3 regions of the Pectinatus frisingensis genome follow, and region 2 is predicted to be linked to each of the others. Evidence: riboswitches for the same ligand, from Rfam matches in the RefSeq annotation. Region 2 holds a riboswitch; each other region holds the start of a gene.
The links. Region 2 has a riboswitch for cobalamin ahead of F8M42_RS01010 (sirohydrochlorin cobaltochelatase). Riboswitches for the same ligand answer to the same signal wherever they lie in the genome.
Positions count from the first base shown of each region.

Region 1: another riboswitch for cobalamin. It lies ahead of F8M42_RS11600 (energy transducer TonB); the one in region 2 lies ahead of F8M42_RS01010 (sirohydrochlorin cobaltochelatase).
Region 3: another riboswitch for cobalamin. It lies ahead of F8M42_RS10075 (GH25 family lysozyme); the one in region 2 lies ahead of F8M42_RS01010 (sirohydrochlorin cobaltochelatase).

Region 1 covers NZ_CP045424.1:2,472,225-2,477,985, reverse strand. The annotation lists gene F8M42_RS11615 (apurinic/apyrimidinic endonuclease family protein) at 1-581, opposite strand, end outside; gene F8M42_RS11610 (ABC transporter ATP-binding protein) at 647-1,504, opposite strand; gene F8M42_RS11605 (TonB-dependent receptor plug domain-containing protein) at 1,694-3,643, opposite strand; cobalamin riboswitch at 3,805-3,979, opposite strand; cobalamin riboswitch at 4,149-4,324, shown strand; gene F8M42_RS11600 (energy transducer TonB) at 4,443-5,249, shown strand; gene F8M42_RS11595 (MotA/TolQ/ExbB proton channel family protein) at 5,284-5,761, shown strand, end outside.
Region 2 covers NZ_CP045424.1:213,433-219,193, forward strand. The annotation lists gene F8M42_RS00985 (AtpZ/AtpI family protein) at 1-94, opposite strand, end outside; gene F8M42_RS00990 (hypothetical protein) at 223-687, shown strand; gene larC (nickel pincer cofactor biosynthesis protein LarC) at 786-1,970, opposite strand; gene F8M42_RS01000 (DedA family protein) at 1,996-2,589, opposite strand; gene F8M42_RS13550 (hypothetical protein) at 2,888-3,109, shown strand; gene F8M42_RS13555 (hypothetical protein) at 3,109-3,333, shown strand; cobalamin riboswitch at 3,400-3,584, shown strand; gene F8M42_RS01010 (sirohydrochlorin cobaltochelatase) at 3,847-4,842, shown strand; gene tnpA (IS200/IS605 family transposase) at 5,033-5,500, shown strand.
Region 3 covers NZ_CP045424.1:2,152,611-2,158,371, forward strand. The annotation lists gene zwf (glucose-6-phosphate dehydrogenase) at 1-488, opposite strand, end outside; gene F8M42_RS10070 (lactonase family protein) at 498-1,457, opposite strand; gene F8M42_RS10075 (GH25 family lysozyme) at 1,818-2,381, opposite strand; cobalamin riboswitch at 2,631-2,808, opposite strand; gene F8M42_RS10080 (iron-containing alcohol dehydrogenase family protein) at 3,080-4,186, opposite strand; gene F8M42_RS10085 (response regulator) at 4,327-5,025, opposite strand; gene F8M42_RS10090 (sensor histidine kinase) at 5,018-5,761, opposite strand, start outside.

The DNA of each region.
Region 1 (5,761 bases), 620 kb from region 2:
CCGACATTTGGCCGTTTTATCAAATCAAAAAACATTTTGACCAGATCTTTGTTCAGTAAACGCAGTCCCGGCCACCAGAGATTTTCAAATAAAACAGTGACATTAGCAGGGATGCTGTCAGCAATTATATTAAAAATATCAGCAGCTGCCATCAGCACTTCGGCATCATTATATTCAAAATTGAATGTAAACGCCGATTGCGTGCTGCAGTCGGCAACATGCCATACGAGATATTCGGGATGTTGACTGAGGGCTGCGGCAATATTGGCTTTGATCACTTTGAGCCATTCGTTTTTATTGCGGGCACCGCCAAAATAATCGGTTTTATTGTATACTGCTGCAAATTGTTTTTTTATACTGACAGTATTATTTAACCAAAATCCCAGCCAATATGGCCAATAAGCTAAATGAACACCAATTGAAACGGTAGAATAATCATGTGATCGAATCTTGGTATCATATATCAGCTGTTCTATACCATCTAAATGAAAGCTTTTTAAGTAATCAGACAAAGTAAGTGCATTTTTTTTTAGATTGAGTTCATAGTAATCTGTTGCACAATAATTTATTAAATTTTTCATAATAGTCACCGCATTAATATAAACCATATAGTACATATATTGTCAAGATTAAAGCAGCCTCAAAGTCATTTTTTAGGTGTGATTCCCATAGTATGGGAAGGACATATTTTGGATAATAACTGCTGTCCTTTTTTTCGGGCATCGGTATCTATTCTGGTAGAGATTTCCCAATTGCCGCTGATAGGATTTCTTATTATCTGTACAGCGGCATTGTAGGCATATCCCAGCAATGGTTCGGTAAAGACCTGTTCAGCATTTCCATCGGCAATGATTTGTCCTTTACCCAGTAATAAAAGACGGCTGCAATATTTTGCGGCCAGGCTCAATTCGTGGACAACCATTAAGATTGTTTTTCCCATCTGTGCCAATTCTTTGGTGAGACGAAAAATTTCTTCCTGATAAACCATATCAAGACCGGCTGTCGGTTCATCTAAAAACAGCAATGGGGTTTGTTGTGCCAGTACCTTTGCCAGTAGAATACGCTGCCTTTGTCCACCGGATATTTCACTGATGGGAACATCGGCCAGATCAGCTGTCCCTGTATAGGACATACATTCCGTTGCAAGATCTTCATCATACATATTTTCTTTTTGCCACCATTTAAGATAAGGATAGCGACCTAAGAGAACAATATCCCTGCCTGTATAACCGAAATCTATATTAATATTTTGCTGCAGATAAGCAACCATTCGAGCCATTTGTTTTTCTGTAAAATTGCTTATATCGGAACCAAAATATTTGATTGTGCCTTTTTGTGATGGCAGTAATCCACGCAGAGTTTTTAATAAGGTGCTTTTACCAGATCCATTACAGCCGATTATGCCAATAATTTCACCGGGGGAAACGGTTATATTAATATTTTTTATTATTTGTCGATTACTATATCCGATACTTAAATTTTTAATATCAATAATTGTATTCATGCTGTAAATCCTTTAAGAAATTATATTAATGTCTGATCTTTTTATTTACTGCAATATAGCACACATTGCGATAAAGTGCAAAATTTAGAAAAATTACAGTACGGATTTATATTGTATGTGCGTCCGGGAACAGTTTCATTGTAATGAAATCCTCCGCTGAAAAGGTTATAAATAATTGGCAGTTATTAGTTAGAAATTCATTTCGTAACCGATCATAAAATTTATCGGTGTGGAATAGTAAGGAGTGGAAGCTGAATGTGTTACGATATCATCTCGGTCGAGAATATTATTTATGGTGAGAGTGGCAGTCTGATTGGAATCAAACGCATATTTAAAGTTGAAATTAGTTAATAAATATGGCTTGCAGTCAGTAGGATAAGCATTATCAGGTGAATTTACCCGCTCAAATAAATAGACGGCATTTATTCCGGCAGTAATTTTATCTTTATGATAATTTGTTCCGCCGTTAAGCTGCCATCTGCCGTATTCGCGTGCCCAGGTTCCACGTAAAGCCCGTCCCATGGCATTGGTACCTTTGGGATTGTTTTCCGGATTGCTAAAGACAATTCCCCAGTTGTAATTCCAGCCACCATTTCCCTTGATGATATCGGTTATTTCGATACCGGTATTACGGGCATCTTCATTGGAATAAGTGACCTTGGAGGTACCGATGGTGGCAGTAATGTTATCTTTTATATTTTGGTGGAATAATACAGTCTGCCAATTGTGGATTCCTTGTGTCTTTTTCCAACCGATTTCATAATGCAATCCTTTTTGTGGTTTAAGGTCAGCAGTACCGGCCAGGGTATTGCCGGATTGGTTTAAAGTTGGCATTTTAAAAGATTGCCCCGCGCTGATGTATATACTTTCATTAGAATTTAATTTATGGATGAATTGACTTTGACCGCTGAAATTTGTAAAGTTTTGTTTATCAGGGCCACCGGCAGTCCATGATTCCCGGCCGCTTAAAAGTAAAGTATCACTATTACTCAGTTTGTGCTCCCATTGGCCGTAGGCAGAATAATTGTTCCGGGAAATATTATAGTAATTTTGAGAAAGAGATGAGCTGCCGGGTACAGAAAAGAAATCATGCTCTGTCTTACTATATTTTTCTTTTTGGTAACTCAGACCAAACAACAGATTGTCATTTATGAACTGCCATTTTTTATTTACATCAAGTCCCATATTATAATTGGATTCTTTGCTGTCATCAGCTTCATAACCGATTATACCCTTGGCGGATTTATTGTAAAATGATTTTGAATTATGACGGCGTCCGTTGTAATAAAAATTACCTGACAGGCCGTTATTTTTATAATTTATTTGAAAAAAATCACGGGTTGTATCATAATTATCGGTTTGATTTTTTGCACCTTTACCTACTAATGGAGTGAAATATCCCACACGAGAATTGTTGTGGTTGTAAAATAGTGACCAGTTATCATCAATGGTGTAATTTAAGGACATATTATTTTTTTCTGAGCCATTAAATTCTTTGTCGTTAGAAGCAATATTGTTTATATGTCCCCATTTTTGATAATTGTACCCAATTCCTAATTTATCTTGTTGTATATTAATACTGTGTTCTTGCTGGCCCATATTGCCCCAGCTGGTTTTAACAGAGTTGTTTCGCTGTTTTTTGGTAATAATATTTATGACACCGCCCACTGCATCACTGCCATATAAAACAGAACCACCGCCGCGTACTATTTCTACACGATCCACATCATCCAGAGGAATGTCTGATAAATTATATGAGCCTCTTATATTGAGTGGAGCACCGTTGACCAGTATCAATGCTTCTGAACCGCGAATCAGTATCTTTGAGCGCATGTTACCCATGCTGTTGCCACCGGGTCCATAATCTAAGTAAACGATACCTGCAGTATATTTGAGTGCTTCCTGCAAATTATTTGCACCAGTATTAGCCAGTTGCTGAGCTGTCAAAGTTTCTGTGTCAGCGGGAATGTCAATATTTTTCTTGTGATAACGCAAGGCAGTTACACTCATGTTTTCTAATGTAACTGCCGGAGCAGCGTTGTCATCAGCACTGCTATCGGCAGCTGTGTCAGCATAAGCATTTGGATAAAAACTGTTTATAGCGCAAACAGTAGTTAAAAATATAAAACTTTTTTTCAATTTTTTTCCCCCTACAATAAAAAAATTTAAATTTGCAAAAAAATAAGGCTATTCCCAGTGAGAAAATAGCCTTAAACACAACAAAAGCTGGCTTGAAAAGCCAGTGAATAGTGTACAACAAGATTGCACTTAATTCCCCTCCCTATCACTCGCAGGTTTTAATGGTGACTGTTGAATAAGCAGTTCTTCTGACTTCAGTTCATCGCTAGACCAGCCTTCTCGGATTTCTCCAATGACATTTTTGGTTTTGCTCCCTGTTACAGCGGCGTGACCGTACCGGCTTCATACCGGTTTTTCTATTAAGTCCCATAGGACACTCATTCCTGAAATATGAAATTTTTCTGAAACACTTTTATATTATAATATAATAAAGTAAAAATCAATAGCTGCTATCAATAATATGATTTACAATATCAATATTTGATATGAGGCTTCGCTCTTGACAAGGAGAGCAAAGCTTTATATCATGTAATATAGGTTTGTATATAAACTATAATTATTTAATAATAAAATATAGTGAACAGGTGCGGATACGCTTAATAGAGAAGTGCGGTAATACGCCGCTGCGGTCACGCCGCTGTAAAGGGAAATCATGTTGTAATTAAAGTCACTGGGAAACTGGGAAGGCGCAACGTGGTAATGATCCAGAGCCAGAAGAACTGCCTGTTTGAAGATCACCATCTAACCTGCGAGTGATAGGGAGGGGATTATTTTTGGGCAGCAATAAATTCAGTATAGATTTTGCCTTTAAAAAGCATATTCCTTTGGGAGTGTGCTTTTTTCAGTTGGGGGAATCTGTATGCGGGTAACAAAATATCGTAAAACAGGCCTGTTATGGTCATTGACAATACATGTTATTTTATTTATGCTATTAGCATTCGGAGGTTTCTTTTCGAATTTGCACCATGTTTATGCCACAGATGATGATATCTATACTATTGATGATAGTGATGGGGCAGCCGGCGGTGGAAATAGCGGCGGCGGTGGTGTCAGCGGTGGCGGGGAAGCTTCTTTTTCCAGCAGTGATATAGTCTTGTCAAATAATGATGCGGACAAAATTGATAAAACTGTAAAAAAAGAGGAGACTGATAATAATTTCCAAAAGGAAAAACTGCTTAAACATACAGAAGGTACGATTGGCGCCGGTAATGGCCCCAGTAGTTCAACAGGTATTGCTGTTGGCAGTGGGGCAGGAACCGGCAATGGAACTGGAACTGGCAGCGGATCCGGTTCTGGCAGTGGTTCTGGTAATGGAACTGGCAATGGTTCCGGTGATGGTTCCGGCAGCGGTAATGGCAGTGGTTCCGGAGATGATGAAAGCAGATTGAAAGTCACCGTTCCGCCCAGGCCGCAGTATACACCGAAACCGTATTATCCGGAAGACATGCGTGAAGCGGATGAAGAAGGCTATGTTGTATTGCAGTTTGTTGTAAATACAGATGGCAGTGTGGCTAGTGTAACTATTGTGGGGTCGTCAGGACAAAGAGAATTTGAACAGGCGGCTTTGGCAGCGGGCAGACAATTTACTTTTTCACCCGGGCTTAATGCTTATAACGAATCAGTGCAATCCTATTATACACAGCCAATTACTTTTCGTTTGCATTAATGCATCTGAAAAGGCAACTATGAGGGGGATATTTATGGATTTTATTATGCAGGGTGTCGGTTATTTTCATAAGGGCGGATTCGTCATGTATATACTGCTCTTATGTTCGATTTTTGTTATTTCAATTGCCATTGAAAGGGTATTTTATTTTTCTAAGGCTGACTCAGGAAGAAAATTTGCCGATAATTTTTATCGGCTGATGGTTAATAATAAGATTGAGGAAGCTAAGAAACTGGCTGCACAAACAAAGGGTGATTTGGCAATGCTTTTGCATTCCGGAATGACGAGAACCGATAATAATTTTAATATTGCAGCTTTCTTTGAAATCCAATCAGGAATTTCCCTGGCTAAATTTCGATCGCGTCTTTATTATCTTAATGTAATAGTAACAATGGCGCCGCTGCTTGGACTTTTGGGAACTATCAGTGGCATGATATCGGCTTTCAGTATTTTTAATGTTCAGGAAGGCCAGGCGCATGCGATAACCGGCGGCGTAGGTGAAGCTTTAATCG
Region 2 (5,761 bases):
TAATAATAACAAAGGTTATTCCCAAGCTGCCGACCTGCCCAAATATTTGCAGAGAATTTTTTTCCTTTGGATCGCCATTAATTTTTTTATTCATAATTATCACCGGATATATTTTAGCATACATAATGGATATATGATATAATTGAAATATATATTTAGTGGCAAGGGCTTTTGGTAAATAGACTGGGCCATCGTCATTGATTGGAAAGGGGCAGACGATGAATGACTAAGCGGATAATGATTTTCACCTTAGTATTATGTGTATTGTTTTCTACGATTGTTTTGGCGCAGGCAGAAACTGAAGATACTCAGGATAGCTGGGTACCGATTGAACTGGGTAAGGGCAATGATGATGTGTTTTATTTTGATAAGACATCGCTGCATTATGATGTTGATAAAAATGGTAAGGTAAATAAAAATATAATCAATTATAGGGAAAAAAAGGTGAATAGAAATTCCGCTACTTTGGATGAGGGATTTTACAGTATTACTGATTGTAAAATAGATTTGGTAAATCAGGCATTGCTGCTTGGTAAGCAGACTTTTTATAAAAGCAATGGTGAAAAACGCTGGAGTGAGACACCGACATATCTCGTATGGTATTCTGTGCAGCCGGGAACCATGGGGGGAACACGTTACGCGGCAGTTGCTGCGTATGCGGCTGATCATAGTGATCAAATAAAGTAAAAACTTTATATAATGCCTATAAATAGTTATGCCTCTTAAAAGCGGATTTAAAATCTGACTTTAAGAGGCATATTTTTAATTATGATACAAATATAAGTTTATTTGCGATTGTCGGCCAGATAGTAAGCAATCCGCAAGGCTTCGTGCTGTACTTCTCTGATGGGAACATTTTTCTTTTTGGCTAAAGCGCGGCAATCCTCATATTCAGCGGAAATATTGCTTATTTTTCCGTTATAGTAAGCTATTTTGCAATGAATCTGACCATAAGCCGTGGAGACAAGTTTGATTTTTCGATTTAAAGCAGCTCGTTTTATTTTACTTATGCGTAGTCCCAATGTCGTGCTTTCACGAAAAATGATTTCGCTGGCAGCCGTATAATTTTTTTGTGCGGTTAAGACGGAAAACATCTGACCGGGACGATTCTTTTTCATGATAATCGGCGTTATCCAAACATCGAGAACACCGGCTTTAAATAGACGTTCCGAAATGTAATTGAAAACTTGCGGATTCATATCATCCACATTAGTTTCTAAGAGCAGTAAATCTTCGACAGCAGGATTACTATCAAATTCTTTTAAGTACAAACGCAGTACATTAGGCTGTGACAGATCCCAACTGCCGGCGCCATAAGCTATTTTGTCATAAGAAAAATCATCATAAGAAGATTTTTCCTGAGCCAGTGTTTTTAAAACAGCGGCCCCGGTTGGTGTAACCAGTTCCTTTTCTGCCAGACCATTTTTTATCGTGAAGTTTTTTAATAGCTCGGCAGTGGCCGGAGCCGGTATTGGCATTTGTCCATGGGCACAGTCGACAAAACCTTTACCGGTATAAATATTGCTGACAAAAATATTTTTGACATTAAAATATTCAAGACAAATTGCAATTCCGGCAATATCAATTATGGCATCAACAGCACCAATTTCGTGAAAATGGATTTCTTCTATTGATGTTCCATGGATTTTAGCTTCAGCTTCAGCAAGATTGTGAAAAATTTCCATACTGGTATGTTGGATGTCTTGGCTTAAACCTGAATTGGTAAAAATTGTTTGTATATCCGATAGGGTACGTATATGTAACTGTGGTGTATTTAATGTTACATTGAAATAGGTAGCTGTTATCCCCTTTTTATTGGTCGGTTTCATAATAAGTGAATATTCATCAGGAGAAATAATTTTTTCCAACTGATTTTTTAAATAATCATAAGGTAAGCCGGCATCAAGAAAGGCACCGATGAGCATATTGCCGCTTATGCCCGAAAAACAATCAAGATATATCGTTTTCATCGAATCACTCCATGCAATAAATTATTTATCTTCTTTTATGGCGAATATAAAGGCCAATAACAATTAAAGCAATGATTATACATATTGCTATGCTGAATTCATGCCCGACTGACAGCATCTTCTGCCAATTGTCACCCAGCATTTTTCCAATATAGACGATTAGGATGGTCCACGGTAAAGAACCAGCAAAAGTAAAAATAATGAATTTTTTTATATTTACACCGGCAAAACCGGCGGGCAGTGAAATAAAAGTACGTACTACAGGAAACATCCTGCTGAAGAAAACAGCTTTGACTCCGTACTTATCGAACCAATTTTGGGCGATATCAATATGACGCTTTTTCATGAAAAAATATTTACCATATTTATTGATAAAGGGGCGTCCACCTAAAAACCCAATATAATATGTCAGTATAGAACCGGTCATGCCGCCGATTATACCTGCGATGACAGCTTCGCTGAAATCCATTTTACCTATAGATATCAGGTAGCCGGCAAAACCTAAAATCAATTCGCTGGGAATAGGAATACAGGCATTTTCTAACGCCATGAGCAAAGCTATTGCAATATATCCCCAAGTGGAAATAAATTCTAAAAACAAGGCAGAGTATTGTTCCATTTTAACAGTTCCTTTTAGTTTAAGTTATGGGATTTTGTTTAAACAATAAGATTACAGACACTGCTGAATATTAGTAAAAAATAAAAATCACTTCACAAATAGAATTCAATTAATTTTAAATCTATATTAGCAATTATACAATATTTTGTGCTTTACCTCTAGCGGTGGATTTAAAATATAGAAAAAGTAGCAGCTAAGATGCATTTAAATTTTATAATAACCGTAAGTGTAAATATTAACAGCCACTGCGTCCGTGGTATAATATTTAGTAAATATTTTACAAATAGGAGGATTGGTTATGCATTTGAAAAAAATGGCAGTAGTCGCAGTCGTTTGCCTTACGATATTAACAGCAACGGTAGGGACTACACAGGCATTTAATTTTGGCAGTATATTGGGTGATGCGCTTAAAGTTGGCGGTATATCCATATTGGTAGACAAGTTTTCTATACCATTGAATTCAGCAATAAATAATTTGCTCGGACAACATGGAATGGGACCTCGTATGCTACAAAAGTAGTGCCGATAATTTCAATAGGTAACGGTTCTTATGTGGGAGCTGCGCAAGTTACCGGACCGCAGGAGGCAATCGATAGGACCCAGGCGGTATTGCTGATTGAGGGCAGTTTTAGTGACGAACGATTTAGACTAAAAGGACTTATTCCCGTAAATGCAAAAAGTATCAGCAATGTTTCCCGTGTACAGGGAGTTGGAGTTTCAGCGCAGATTGATGTGAAGATATAATAGCAAAAATATCTGATATAATTATTGACAATAGACGTGATTAATTGTATTATAAGTAACGATAAAATTAATATCAGTGAAACAGGTGTCCATACGGACTTAATGGAGAAGTTGGTTTAAGCCAACGCGGTCCCGCCACTGTAATGAGGAGCAATTCTGTAATATGTCACTGTGACAGTTTAAGCTGCATGGGAAGGCACAGAAACGTGATGATTCAAAGCCAGGAGAACTGCCTGTTTGTCGATCACCGTAACACAGTAATGATTTATATCCATAAGGCAGACTTATTGTTTGCACTTAGGATAAGCTGCCTATATGGTTTTACTGTGTTTTTACCCACGAGCGATGGGAAGGTGGTATTTTCGGACATACTCGATACGATCTTGTCTGATGATACCCTTCATTGCATCTTGGTGAAGGGTTTTATTTTGCAAAATTATATTTTGCCCGGATAGATGACAAACACTGAATAGGTTTATTGTAATTAACAAAAATTTAGGAGGGCTTTGTCAAATGAAAATCAGTTGGAAAAAAATGTTGGTCGCTTCAATGGCATGTGCGACATTAACAGGTTTTATGACTACTTCTTATGCCAGTTATAAATTAAATCCTGAGGTTACGGATGCGACACCGGCATTGAAACAGGCAGCTGAAATTGGGCTTCGTACTTATAATAATCCACAGATGGCCAATGTACAGAATAAAGATGCAATTTTAGTTATGAGTTTTGGTACTACTTTTAAGGATTCACGTGAAAAAACTATAGAAAAAACTGTCCAGGAAATCCAGGCAGCGCATCCTGACACGAAAGTTATTCTGTCATTTACATCGCATATTATCATTGATAGAATAAAAGCTAAGGAAGGCATCACAATTCCTACGCCGGAAGATGCCCTAAAGGATTTGAAAGCACAAGGGTATACTCGTGTGGCTATCGCATCACTTGATGTTATTCCGGGGATGGAATATGCTTATGATTCGGCAGTATTTGATTTGTATAAAAAAGATTTCAAAAAAATGACGCTCGGCACATCGGCTATGTATTGGATGGGACAGGAAAATCAGCGCGATGATATCAATGAATTTTTAAAGGCCTTTTCTACGCAATTTCCTAAAGTAGGCAAGGATGAAGCTATATTGGTTATGGCTCATGGAACACCGGATCCAAGTAATGCCTATTATGCGGTAATACAAGATCGCATTGATTCACTGAAATTGAAAAATGTTTATCTTTATACAGTGGAAGGCTGGCCAAATCTTGAAACTATAATTCCTCAGCTGAAACAAAAGGGTATCAAAAAGGTAACATTGATGCCAATGATGATGGTAGCAGGGGATCATGCTAATAATGATATGGCTGGCGCAGAACCGCAGTCACATAAATCAATTCTTGAAAAAGCAGGTTTTAAAGTCGATACATATATCCATGGCCTTGGTGAAAATGCAGCTGTTCGTAATATCTTTGTGGAACGTGCCAACGAAGCATGGAATGCTTTGGAAGCAAAATAATTTACTATTTGCATATAATCTTATCCGGCAGGCTACTTGCCCGCTGGATAAGATTCTTTAATAACTGTTCAAAATAATCCACCGGCTCAGCCGGCGGAATCGAAGGTTTTGACTTTAGTCGAAAAAAAGTCCCTGTTATAATAAATGCAGGTCTAGCCAACCGCATAAAAATAACAGGGAGGACTTTATCATGAAAGATAAAGATATACAAAGTTTAGAACATACAAAGTGGAGATGTCAATATCATATAGTATTTTCACCAAAATATCGTCGAATGGAAATTTATGGAGAATTGAAAAAAGATATAGGATGGATATTAAGAAAACTGTGTGAGGATAAAGGTGTTGAAATTATAGAAGCAGAAGCTTGTCCAGATCATATACATTTATTGTTGAGTATTCCCCCAAAGTATAGTGTTTCAAGTTTTATGGGATATTTAAAGGGGAAAAGCAGTTTGATGATATTTGATAGGCACGCAAATTTAAAATATAAGTATGGAAGCAGAACCTTTTGGTCAAGAGGATATTTTGTAGATACAGTAGGAAGAAATAAGAAGCAGATAGAGAATTACATTAGAAATCAGTTACAACAAGATCAAATAACAGATCAGATAAGTTTAAGGGAATTTGTAGACCCGTTTACGGGTAGCAAGAAGTAAAAGGCAAAAAAAAACCCCTTTAGGGGTCGCTCGAAAAAGAAAAACGTTGGTTAGACCTTTCGGACGCCCCTTGAGGGGCTTATGTTAGTAATATGCCCTTCCAGGGCTAGAACAAGCCTCCAGTTTACTGGAGGTCATGACTTTATCAATAATTTATTCAATACCATGCTGACAATATGCGGGAAAACTATCAAAATTTTGCTTTTAGTGGTAAAGGTATTGTATAATCTAAAATTGTATGTGAAAAATTAATTGATTTTG
Region 3 (5,761 bases), 940 kb from region 2:
TCAGTGAAAAAACCTGCCAGTTTTATATTAAGTTCCTTTGCCGAATCCAAGTCTTCTCCAAACGGTTTTTCCAATATCACTTTTCCATGACAGGCATGCTCTACATTGGTAAGTCCATCGGCTATTACACTAAAAAACCGCGGTGCAACGGCAAAATAAAAAATATGTTCAGCCAAATGATTTTTTTTATAATAATTGTTTAAAGTCTTATATGATGAAATATCTGTAAAATCCATTTTATAGTAAGTTATTCTAGCAGAAAATTTTTTAAACGCAGCTTCATCATACGGCAACCGGGAAAATTTTTCTACCCAGCTGCGTGCAATATCAAGATATTTTTCTGTCGTATAATCACGCCGGCCAATAATTATTATTTTCCTTTCAATTGCATGATCACCGGCAACACTCATATTATAAAATGCCGGTAAAAGTTTGCGAAAGGTCAAGTCACCTGTCCCACCAAAAATCGTAAAGGCTGAATTATTCATAATCTTCTCCTATTCCAAGGCGATCCCCACTCCCTCATGAACTTCTGTCCTATCGGCAATGGCGCCTATCATCCCCGTTGTTTTATTTATTTTCATACTTATCAGCTCATTTGAAAGACGATTTACTACAAGCAAATATTCTCCATTACCGCTCAGTAAAAAATCGCGGGGATGGTCGCCACCGCAAGAAATCTGCTGAATCATTTTAGGAGTGGCTCCTTCTATGGAAAATACACTTAAAAGATTACTGCCGCGTGTGGAAATATAAATAAATCTTCCGTCACCGGACAACCGTAAGGCTGCCGAAGCACTGCCCGTTGCTGATTGTTCCGGTAAAAATGACATTTTACTGATAAGCTCCCACGAATTATTTTGCACTAAATGATAATAGAATAACTCATTACTGAGCTCACTAACTAAATATAAGCGTTCATCTGTAGTAAATACGCCATGTCGCGGACCTGTGCCCGGTGAAAAGACTATCTTATCTGTCAAAAGAAAATTTTTCCCCATATCATAAATATTTATGCAGTCGAGTTTAAGACACGGAACAAAAATATTGCTCCGCCAGCACATTACCTGATGACATCCGGTTTCAGACCCATTCACCAATTTTTTTACTAACTGCAATTTTTGATTGGCAATTTTATAAATCATGACTACGCCATCATGATAGTTAGCAGTATATACAAATTTATCACGACAGCCAATAAAACAGGCTGAAGCTCTCTCCATAAAAGCTTCTGATAGTACTGTTCCGTTTTTGTCTAATAACGCAATACCGGATTTCCCAGGAATCTCACGCGTTACAACCACAAATTCGTCCGTCAGGGCCACACACTTACCACCATTTGTTGTATAAAAAGATGTTGGCTTAGTGAGCTTCCCTGTAACATCGTCAAATTTAAAACGATAGACACCCTGACTACATTTTGAATCATACGTACCTACGTACCCAATATGTTTCATAATAAACTCATTCCCCTAAATAAATTTATAATTTGTCCCAAGATGATATCACATCATTATCTTATCAGCTTCACAAATAACACATAAAATTATACTTATCCCCATGTTTAAAGTATATTATATTTATCTCCCTTTTACAAATACAATATACTTCTATGCAGCAATATTTTCGTTGGCAAAAGACTCTATATTATGTACAATGTGTAAGATAAATTATGCCTTTGGAAATTTATCAGTCAATACCTTTCGATTGCATATTATTTTTAATAATTCAAACCATTATATCAAATTATTAAACTTATTTTATAATGACGTCAGCCCAAAATACTAACTTATTATAATCACTGCAGTTTAAAAACATCAGTAAAGTATATCTCCATCAAAAACATTTGTACCTATTTTAAATTTATCTGTATATTGCCACATATATCCCCGTACAGAATCGGTATTTCCCCATTCAGCATTCCACACGGTACATTGCAACACCTGCCAGTCAATATAGTTGCATAACCAAAAATGAGACGAATATATTCCGCTGTCCAAACCAATATCATTTATAAAGACCTGGCACATATTTGTAATTTTGTTTTTATTGAATGAAAAATTATGCTGTGCCTTCCAGCCGTCAGCATCTTCCATATCATAAAATACCGGCAATTCCAGCAATACTCCTGCATCATTTATTGCCCTTTTACAATTTTGTGCTTCCTGCGCCGACTGCTCTTTGTCCATGGCATAAGAATAATGGTATGCCCCCACCTGCAGCCCCGCAGCATGTGCCAATGCCACATTTTGTGCAAATAATGCATCTGATTCAAATTGCCCCATACTGCAGCGTATAATAGCGAATTCAATACCGGACAGCACTGCTGCCCGCCAATCGACCGTTCCATTATTCTCACTTACATCAATACCTTTTTTCATTAACAATTTCTTCCTTTATTCGATAAAACCGCCACTTCACCATCTATTTCTTCATTTTCTAATTCAATTGTCTCAATAACATGTTGCAAGCATCCGCTCATTAAACCGGGCTATACTTACGAAAAAAACCTTCATCCGCAAAATAGATGAAGGTCATAAAAACATATCTCATCACAGCAGCACAAAAATACTGCCGTTTCGAAATCCCCTCCCCATCGCTCGCAGGTCCATGAATGATTTCATTCATAATCGGTGATTGTCAAACAGGCAGTTCTTCTGGCTCGGAATCATCACTTATTGCACCTTCTCAGGACATATTCCCAATGGTATATTGCAATTTGCTCTTCCTCACAGCGGCGGGACCGCTCCGGCTTTATACCGGATTTTCTATTGAGTCCTTACGGACACCTGTCTCATCATATCAAATTGATCACAGTTGCATTTTTAACTGAATTTCTAAGGTATCGGTATCAGAGTACGGCTGATAAAAGCCAAATTTTCTCAATTGGACAACCAGTTACCAGCTATTAATCATCATGTGCTTAGTATATCATTACACCAAGTCGAGTGCAATACAATTCATTTATTTTTTCATAACTGTTTTATATGCTACTAATTTTCTTATTAATTAAATCAAAAATATTGCCGCACGAAGTCGATCACGTGCGGCAATCCCATCAATAAATAAAATTTTAATACTACAGAGTCCTGCCATATTCATCGACAGCTAATATTGCCGCTTTATATTTAGCCTGATCACTTTTGTAAGGAACACAATTCCACTCATTAATAAAAGGTGCCCTTTTCACAATACTATCAACTTCTGCTTCACTTGAAATTCCGATTTCCCGCAAAGTCACCGGTAATTCCAATTTTTTATTAAAAGCTGCGATCTTGTTGCGCCGCTCGATTTGCCCATCATATGTAAGCAACACTAAAACGCCATAGGAAACCACTGCGCCATGCCGGTACTGGTGAGCCTGCGGCAGAATTGTATAAGCATTGTAAAAGCAATGAGCCAGTGATGAGTTGTAATAATACTCAATCTTATTGTCAAAAGCCGAACTTGTCAAATTTGATGCTATCCCCGTACTGATAATAATATCCAGCACAACTTGTGTAAGTTCAAAGGAAGGCCGTTTTTCTTTTATTGCCTTTAAAGCATCTTCCCCAAAATCAAGCAGAGGTTCCGTACAAGCTGCCGCTGCTTTAAGCCCTATCAATGGAGTATGGAATAATTTTTTACCACGCGCAGCCAGCTCCACTTCACATTCCTTGGACAAAGCATCTCCGATACCAGCCCATAAAAGTTCTTCAGGTGAATCCGCTATAACCGCTGTATTTATGAATGTATGCAGTGGACATTTTTTTGTGAAATAGTAGCGTGATAACGCCCCGGCATCATCATATAAAACTGCTATAGCCGAAGTTGGTGCGCAGTTAGATGCTACCGTAGGAAATGAAAAATAAGCTTTGTCAAGTATATCTGCCGCCGTTTTAGCTGTATCTATTGCCCTGCCGCCGCCTATGCCAAATATTATGTCAGAACTTTTTACAGCTTCATTATCCAACATTTTTTTTACATTACTTTCACTTGAATCACCACCGTACCACACTGTCGCTAAATGATCCAAACCTGCCTTGCTCATAGCTTTAAGTATCGCCGGTTCAGCTTTTTCCAAAGCTGTTTTGCCACCTATCATAACAACTTTTTTACCAAAATATTTAGTCACGGGACCAATTTCATCATAACAATTTGTTCCTACACTGTACTGTGGCAAGTATATCGAATAATTTTCTCTCATATGCGGATAAACCACTGGAAGCGTTTATCTTTCATCTCCTTATTTCATTGCAAATAATTGTGCTAGTCAATAATTATAACATCTAAATGTAATATTGTAAACAGTAGAATAAGGGTTGCCGCATATCTGCCTGATTTTTATTAATCGATTTTTATCATACGGTATCCAATACCAATATGCGTCTGTATATACTGAGGAGCAGCTGCATCTTTTTCGATTTTCTTCCGCAATGTTGCCATGAATACCCGCAATGACGCAACATTGTTATCCCATGCATTTCCCCAAATCGAATTAGTTATATATGTATATGTCAATACTTTACCGACATTACCTGCCAGCAGACACAATAGTTTATATTCCATGGGTGTAAGATGCATTTCTATATTACTTACATAAACACAGCCTGCTGCATAATCTATTTTTAAATTACCATTTATAAATACTGGATTCTGGGCTTTCTCCGAGGCCATATAACTGGCCCGCCTGAGCGCAGCCCGTATTCTAGCCAGCAGTTCTTCTACTGAAAAAGGTTTAGTAATATAGTCATCTGCCCCATTATCCAATGCCTCAATTTTGTCTTTATCGTCACTACGGGCACTTACGACTATTATCGGCATTTTTGACCACGATCTTATTTTTTTTATTATTTCTATTCCATCTATATCTGGTAAACCCAGATCAAGCAGGACTATATCCGGTTTTTGTGATATCGCCTCAACTATCGATTGTCTGCCCGTCGAAGCTGTGTGAAACCGATAATTTTCCATTTTTAATGTGGTACCTATCAAATTACTTACAGCTGTATCATCTTCCACCACCAATAGTAATGGGCTATTCATTTATCGTTACCTCCTCCAATGGTAAAGTAAAAGTAAACACTGTCCCATGCGGATAATTATCTTTTACTTCAATACTGCCACCATGCACTTCAATTATATTCTTGCACAAAGCCAGTCCTATTCCCATCCCACGTCTGCTATCACCAAATTTATTATCGCCGCTATAAAACATATCAAACACTTTTTCCTGTACAGCTTTTGGCATACCTTCCCCATTATCTGCTATTGCTACGGCAATATGCCGCTGCTGTTCAAACACACTTATCTCTATGGTGGAATCACTTGGTGTATATTTTAATGCATTGTCAATAATATTAATCACAACCTGCATGATCAATCGAGCATCCATTTTAGAAAAATACAGCTTTTCCGGTTCAATATATTTTATAGTATGCTTTAATTTTTTTGCACTAATATGTGAAACAGCTTCAGTTATTACGTCATTGACTAATTCTATCTGACGATTCAGTTTCATATTGCCATTTTCGATACGTGTGATTGACAAAATATTTTCCACCAAATTTATCAGCCACTTCGCATCATCATAAATTGTGCTGTATATTTTTTGCCTTTTAGCTTCATCCAATTGTCTGCCATTATTAACTAAAAAATCAGCATTTCCGGAAATAGATGTCAGCGGTGTACGCAAATCGTGTGATATCGAACGAAGAAAACTATTGCGCAATTTTTCATTTTGCACTTGTACGGCAGCTTCACGGCGTTTCTTATTATACAA